DNA from 3 places in the Paenarthrobacter sp. NPDC089307 genome. Region 2 is predicted to be linked to each of the others. Evidence: riboswitches for the same ligand, from Rfam matches in the RefSeq annotation. Region 2 holds a riboswitch; each other region holds the start of a gene.
What was found. Region 2 has a riboswitch for thiamine pyrophosphate ahead of thiO (glycine oxidase ThiO). Riboswitches for the same ligand answer to the same signal wherever they lie in the genome.

Region 1 (2,257 bases), on a different contig from region 2:
TTGGCGAAGCGGGCAATTGCCCGTTGCGTGCCCCTGCTGGCAAGAACCTGGATGAGGGTGCTCACAAAAGCAGAAATCAGCGCGAAGGTCAGGGCCGAGCGGAGGCTCGCTTCCATGTCGTCGTTGCCTGTGGGCGGCTTGCTCCCCGTGGCCTTCTCCCAGCCCTTGTTGACGAGTTTGGTACCGACAAAGCCTGCGCCGAGGCTTACTCCGGCACCCAGCAGCTTGAAAAAGAGGTTCATGCCCCCAGCCTAGCTGCACTGCCCCGGCTACCTGCGGCTTTCGCGCTCCTTGAGGAAGGCCGCTAAAGAACCCACCGGGGCCAGTACCGGGACCACCGGGTGCTCGGCGGACCACACAGCCTCAACGGAATCGAAGGCTGCAATCTCCTTGAGCAGATGGTACGTAGGAGGCATGAGCTTCAATTCTCCGGCGGCTTCCGCTTCGAGGATTCCTGCCACCGGCATCCACAAGGATTGCCACGCTTCCGTTGTTTGGTGGCGGGGCTGGGCATCCGGCGCGGGTTTGGCTACGTAGAAGTAGGTGTCGAAACGTTTGGGCATGTCAACAGGAGTGATCCAGTTGGCCCAAGGGCGCAGGTCAGCGGCTTCGATGTCCAGCCCGGCCTCTTCCTGCACTTCGCGTATGGCTGCCGCGACAACTGCCCCCGCCTTCTGTTCTGCCTGGGCGGGGTCAGTGGCAATGGAGCTCTGTGCCCAGGCTGCCGCATGGCTGCGGAGCAGTTCGGACGGGTAGTCCCATCCGGTTTCGTCCGCAGTATCCACCCGGCCGCCGGGGAAGACCACCATTCCGGCAGCGAAGTCCATGGTGCTGACCCTGTGCTGGACAAAGGCCTCAAGCCCGGATGGGGCGTCGCGGAGCAGGATCACGCTGGCTGCAAGGCGGGGCTCGGCCGCTGGGCCGTTGGAGCCGTGAAGGTCCGTCATAAGGCCATTCTGTCAGGTCGAGTGCCGGGCTGGGCCTGCGCGCCAAGCCCGGCAAGGACCCCGGAATGGGTGGTATCCGAATATGACCCTGCGCCCGCCACCCTCGCACCTGGAGGTGTAAACTGAACCAGCCCATCAGGGCAGATTTGATAACGACAGGGGAGCGCCGCCGTCGAATCCTGCAACCGTGCAGGAGACGCGAGGGCGCTGAGAGTGCGGACAGCCGCAGACCCTCGAACCTGATCCGGTTAGTACCGGCGCAAGGGAGTCGAGCTTCTCAGAGTGTCCGGATCCGGACGGCATAAGCCAGGCGGATCCGGGGAGCACTTTCCCCTCCTGTAACCTCAGGAGGCAGAAAATGACCACGGTAAACGTGAAGAAGACCAGTTATGGCTGGCGAGTTGTAGACATCGTGGTGGCAGCCCTTATCGCCATCGCCGGCGGCGTGATCTTCTGGGCCTGGTCCCAGGGCGCCGCGCTTGTATCCATTCCCATGAACGCGGCATATCCGCCCCTCACCGGCCTGATCGCTGGTGGCTGGATGATCCCGGCTGTCCTGGGCATGCTCATTATCCGCAAGCCGGGCGCGGCCCTCTTCTGTGAGGCCGTGGCCGCCACGGGCGAGCTCATCATGGGCTCGCAGTACGGCACCACGGTGTTGATCTCGGGCATCCTGCAGGGACTCGGCGCCGAGCTCATCTTCGCGGCCTTCCGCTACAAGAAGTTCAACCTGCCCACGTCACTCCTCGCGGGCGCGGGTGCGGGGCTCTTCTGCGGCCTCAACGACTCCTTCCTGCCGTGGGGATGGAACATCGCCTACGAAGCCATCGACAAGCTGACCTACATTGCGTTCTGCACGATCTCCGGCGCAGTGATCGCTGGCGGACTGTCCTGGATCGCCACGCGCGGCCTGGCCAAGACGGGCGTCCTTAGCTCCTTCGGGTCCCGCAAGGCCGCCTCGGAGCCTGTCTTCAACTGATGCCTGCCACACACAGCGGTTCGGTGCGGCCGGCCGCCATCTCCGCCGAGGGGTGGGGATGGCGGCATGCCGGCCGCGCAACGCCTGCCACCCAGGGCCTGGACCTCAGGATCGAACCGGGGGAACGCGTGCTGCTGCTGGGCCCTTCGGGAGCCGGCAAGTCCACGCTCCTGCACGCCCTCGCAGGGGTGCTGGGGGACGAGGAAGACGACTCGGACGAGACCGGATCGCTGTTGATCGACGGCGCCGCGCCCCGCGGGCAACGTGGACGCGCCGGCCTGATGCAGCAGGACCCGGAAACGCAGGTAGTCCTCTCGCGCGTAGGCGACGA
Region 2 (2,257 bases):
TCAACCGGATACTCCCCAGGCAGCTCCAGCTCCGTCCTCAGGGCCGCAAGGGCTGCGGCGAGCTGGTCCGATGAGTCGTCGACGTTGGGCGCTATCCGATGATGTGACACGAAAATCAGGGTAGCCCGAAACCGGCCGATAGTCTTGGATGCTTCCCTATCCGATAGGTGGCGTGAGGGCAGCAGGCTGGATCAGCAGGAGCCCCAGGCCCTGCCGGCGTCAGGCCCCGCCCGCGTTAGGCGGCGTCGAGGGCTGCGAGCAGCGACTTGGCTGCCGCCGTCGGGTCTTCTGCCTCGGTGATGGCACGGACCACCACGATCCGGCTCGCTCCGGCGGCCAGCACTTGCTCGACGTTGCCGAGGTCGATTCCGCCAATCGCAAACCACGGCAGCTCCACGGCCCCGCCCGTGGTCTCTTCAGCGCGCCTGATCGCTTCTGCCGCATATGTGACCAAGCCCGTTCCAACAGCTTCGCGGCCGGGTTTGGTGGGGGTTGCCCAGACCGGACCTACACAGAAGTAGTCCAGTCCGCCATCGCCGGGAGAAGCGGTGATGGCGGCATTTACCTGCTCGGGCGTGTGGGTGGAGAGCCCGATCGCTGCAGGGCGCGGGAGGAAGGTCCGGGCAATCCCCAACGGCAGGTCCTTTTGGCCAACATGGAACACGGGAGCCCCGGAAACACTGGCGATGTCTGCCCGGTCATTGACCGCCCAGAGCCGTCCATGCCGTTCTGCGACGCTGCGCAGGACGGCCAGCAATTCCAATTCCTCAGCGGCTTCGATCGTCTTGTCCCGGAGCTGGATGATGTCCACTCCGCCTTCGAATGCGGCGTCAACAAAGTCTTCGAAATCGCCTTGGCGTTTGCGCGCATCAGTGCACAAGTAGAGGCGGGCGCTGGCGAGGGCATCGTGCTGGGTCATGGAAACCACAGTAGTTCCTCTAAACTGGGCACGTACTGCGGGAGCCGCGACATTCGTCATTATGACCGTCCGGCTGAGAGGGCTTCAAAGCCGACCGCTTGACCTGATCCGGCTAGTACCGGCGTAGGGAAGGAAACACATGGCAGAAGCCATCCATGCAGATGTCGCCGTCATCGGCGGCGGAGTCATTGGCCTGGGCATAGCCCATCAGGCACGGAAACTGGGCCACTCCGTAGCCCTCATCGATCCAGCGCCCGCTACGGGTGCAACCTTTGCGGCCGCAGGCATGCTGGCGCCCGTCAGCGAGCTGCACTACCAGGAGGAAGACCTCCTGGAACTCATGCTGGAATCCTGGCGGCTGTGGCCCTCGTTCGTGGACGAGCTGCCCCAGGGCGGGGAGGCCTCCGGATACCGCACGACGCCGACCCTTGCCGTAGGTGCCGATGCCGCCGATCGCCGTGCGCTCGCAGACCTTCGTACTGTCCAGCTTGCAGCGGGGCTGGCGGTTGAGCCTTTGTCTTTGCGGGCAGCCAGGGATCGCGAGCCGCTCCTCAGCCCCCAAATTTCCTGTGCCTTTGATATCCCCGCCGACCACCAGGTTGATCCCCGGAAGTTGGCCGGGCACCTTTTGGCGGGCCTTGGAGCGCATTCGCCCGGGGACTCCACGTGGGTCAGCGGGGCAAGCGGGGGTTTTGCCGTAAGGAAGTCCGCGAGCGGGTTGAGGTGGGAAGGGGACCGCGTTTCCGGCGTCGAGCTTGAAAGCGGCGGCACTGTCCTTGCCCGCGAAACCGTGGTGGCCAACGGGTTGGAAGCACCCCGGCTGGCAGGCCTGCCTGAAGGCCTGGATCTTCCTGTGCGTCCGGTCTACGGCGACATCCTCCGGCTCCAGGTCCCCGCCCACCTTCAGCCGCTTCTTACAGCCACTGTGCGGGGCATCGTGCGAGGAGTGCCTGTCTACATTGTTCCGAGGGGAGACGGAACCGTGGTGATTGGCGCGACGCAGCGCGAGGATGGTTTGTCGGCGACCTCAAATGCAGTCTCCGCCGGCGGTGTCTACCAGCTCCTGCGGGACGCGCAGGTCCTTGTTCCGGCTGTGGCTGAACTTGAGCTTTTGGAAGCAACAGCCCGTGCACGGCCGGGAACTCCCGACAACGCCCCGTTGCTGGGCCGTGTAGGCAACCCTGCCGGAGGGCCTGCCGGCGAAGTGGAAGGACTGGTGATTGCCACAGGGTTCTTCCGGCACGGCGTCCTCCTCACCCCAGTGGCCGCCAGAATCGTGGGGGAGCTGCTCGCCGGTTCCCCTGATTCACGCTGGTCCATCTTCCGGCCCGACCGTTT
Region 3 (2,257 bases), on a different contig from region 2:
ATCCAACCGCGACCTCGTTCTCCGCCGCATGGTGGAGTGCTTGGGCCGCGACCGTACCAAGCACCAGGTCGCCGAAGTGACGTCATTGGGCCTTGTCCAGATGACCCGCAAGCGCATGGGCACCGGCCTCCTTGAGGTCTTCGGCGAGCAGTGCGAGCACTGCGCAGGCCGCGGTGTCGTGACGCATGACGAGCCCGTGGAGCACCGGCGTGCCAACGTCGTGGCAGCCGAACAGCACCGGCCCCACGCCGAGGCCCAGCAGCCTACGGCCCGCACGGAGCGCAAGCGCCGCCGCGGCAAGGGCGGAGCCCAGGGAGCAGTCGAAGCGCCAGCCCAGGTACATACAGCACCGCCTGCCCCTGCAGCGCCGGCAGCTCACCCGGAAACCCAGGATCCCGCGCGCCAGGCAAAAGCTGAAGCAACAAGGGCGGCTTTGGCAACGATTGCCGCCGCGGCCCATGCTGCCCACCTGCACGACGACGAGATCCACAAGGCAGAAGAGCAGGCCCGGGCAGCCGGACAGCACGACGCCGGTACCGCGCCGGCGGCAGCCCCGGATGCCCTGCCGCACCAGGACACGGCGGCTCACGACGCCGCCATCCACGAAGCACGCTCCACTCCGGTGCTGCGTTTTGGCGGCGAAGAGGTGGCACTTCCGTTTGTGGAACACCACGACGAGCCCCAGGCAGCTGCGCCGGCCATGAGCCTGGATCGTTTGGCTGAAGCCTTCTCGCACCTTGGCGCCGCTCCGGCGGCCCAGGAGCGCGACGTTCCGGAAACGGCCTCGAACCCGGAAGCTGCCCAGGCTCCCAAGGCTGCTCCAGCATCTGCCGCCAAGGAAGAAGCCGACGTTCCTTCAGCGTCGCGTGGCCGGCGGGGGCGCCGGAACCGCAGCGCTAGCAGGGCCCAGGGTGCGGCCAACGAGACCATCGTTGAGCACCACAACGAGGCTGCCACGGCCTCAAGGGGTTCAGCCCACGAATCCAAGGCGCCGGTGGAGCCGGCCAGGAAAGCAGCATCGAACGAACCGATTATTCTGGGCGTCGGCGTTCCGGCTTCCGAACTCTAATCGTCCATAGCGGTTTCGAGGGCCCTGTAATATCCGCTCGCAGCGGGAATTGCAGGGCCCTTTGCCGTGCGCTGTTGCGTTAGGCTGGGGGACTGACACGGGGTGCCAGGCATTGGGCCAGGCTGAGATCCAAACCCGTTGAACCTGTCCGGTTAGCACCGGCGAAGGGATGTCCTCATGGCCGCATTGTCACATTCTTCCGTGTATCCGTTGGTGACGGACCGCAGGCAGACCCCACGAGTACTGAGCATCGCCGGCTCGGACCCTTCAGGGGGAGCCGGGATCCAGGCTGACCTGAAGAGCATCGCCGCCCATGGCGGATATGGCATGGCTGCCATAACTGCTTTGACGGCCCAGAACACCCAGGGTGTCAGCGCAGTGCACGTACCGCCGGTAGAGTTCCTGCGGCAACAGTTGGACGCGATCAGCAGCGACATTGCCATCGATGCCGTAAAGATCGGAATGCTTGGCGATGCTGAAGTGATCAGCGAGGTCCGCAGGTGGCTCCTCGAGGCGCGTCCCGCCGTCGTGGTCCTTGACCCGGTGATGGTGGCAACCAGCGGCGACCGCCTCCTGACGGAGTCCGCCGTGGAAGTATTGCGCTCGGTGCTGCCCTTGGCGGACCTCATTACTCCCAATCTTCCCGAGCTGGCCATCCTGCTGGGCGAGCCGGAGGCCGCCGACTGGGCGTCAGCACTGGACCAAGGCAAGCGACTGGCCGGCGAATGTGGGAACACGGTACTGGTGAAGGGAGGGCATCTCCCCGGCGCCGAATGCCCTGACGCGCTGATTAACACCAGCGGGTTGCTGCAACAGGACATCGTGGAGGTCGGGGGTCCCAGGATAGAGACCAGGAACAGCCATGGCACGGGGTGCTCGTTGTCGTCAGCGCTGGCCACTGTCCAAGCACGCACAGGTGACTGGGAGGCCTCGCTGCGCGAGGTAAAGCCATGGCTCCTTCAAGCCCTGCGGGATTCAGCAGCACTGGAAGTGGGCCAAGGCAACGGGCCTGTGGACCACTTCCACCACCACCGCGTCCTCAGGCCCGGCGCTTTCGCGGCCACCTTGTGGAATGAAGCCGGCCCGGAGCTCGGAAGAATCCACGAACTCAACTTCATCAAGGAGCTGCAGTCGGGGGAGCTGCCGGAACCTGCGTTCAGCTACTACCTTGCGCAGGACGCCATCTAT

Region 1: it holds a riboswitch for thiamine pyrophosphate, as region 2 does, so the genes downstream of both, AB0N72_RS17395 (ECF transporter S component) here and thiO (glycine oxidase ThiO) in region 2, are expected to answer to the same signal.
Region 3: it holds a riboswitch for thiamine pyrophosphate, as region 2 does, so the genes downstream of both, thiD (bifunctional hydroxymethylpyrimidine kinase/phosphomethylpyrimidine kinase) here and thiO (glycine oxidase ThiO) in region 2, are expected to answer to the same signal.

The regions. Positions count from the first base shown of each region.
Region 1 covers NZ_JBFBHE010000007.1:72,469-74,725, forward strand. Annotated here, with positions in the region: gene AB0N72_RS17385 (DUF4235 domain-containing protein) at 1-242, opposite strand, end outside; gene AB0N72_RS17390 (NUDIX domain-containing protein) at 270-947, opposite strand; TPP riboswitch at 1,095-1,231, shown strand; gene AB0N72_RS17395 (ECF transporter S component) at 1,306-1,926, shown strand; gene AB0N72_RS17400 (ATP-binding cassette domain-containing protein) at 1,926-2,257, shown strand, end outside.
Region 2 covers NZ_JBFBHE010000004.1:195,370-197,626, forward strand. Annotated here, with positions in the region: gene AB0N72_RS11255 (RNB domain-containing ribonuclease) at 1-110, opposite strand, end outside; gene thiE (thiamine phosphate synthase) at 236-919, opposite strand; TPP riboswitch at 947-1,066, shown strand; gene thiO (glycine oxidase ThiO) at 1,059-2,257, shown strand, end outside.
Region 3 covers NZ_JBFBHE010000001.1:794,850-797,106, reverse strand. Annotated here, with positions in the region: gene AB0N72_RS03650 (Rne/Rng family ribonuclease) at 1-1,069, shown strand, start outside; TPP riboswitch at 1,158-1,256, shown strand; gene thiD (bifunctional hydroxymethylpyrimidine kinase/phosphomethylpyrimidine kinase) at 1,247-2,257, shown strand, end outside.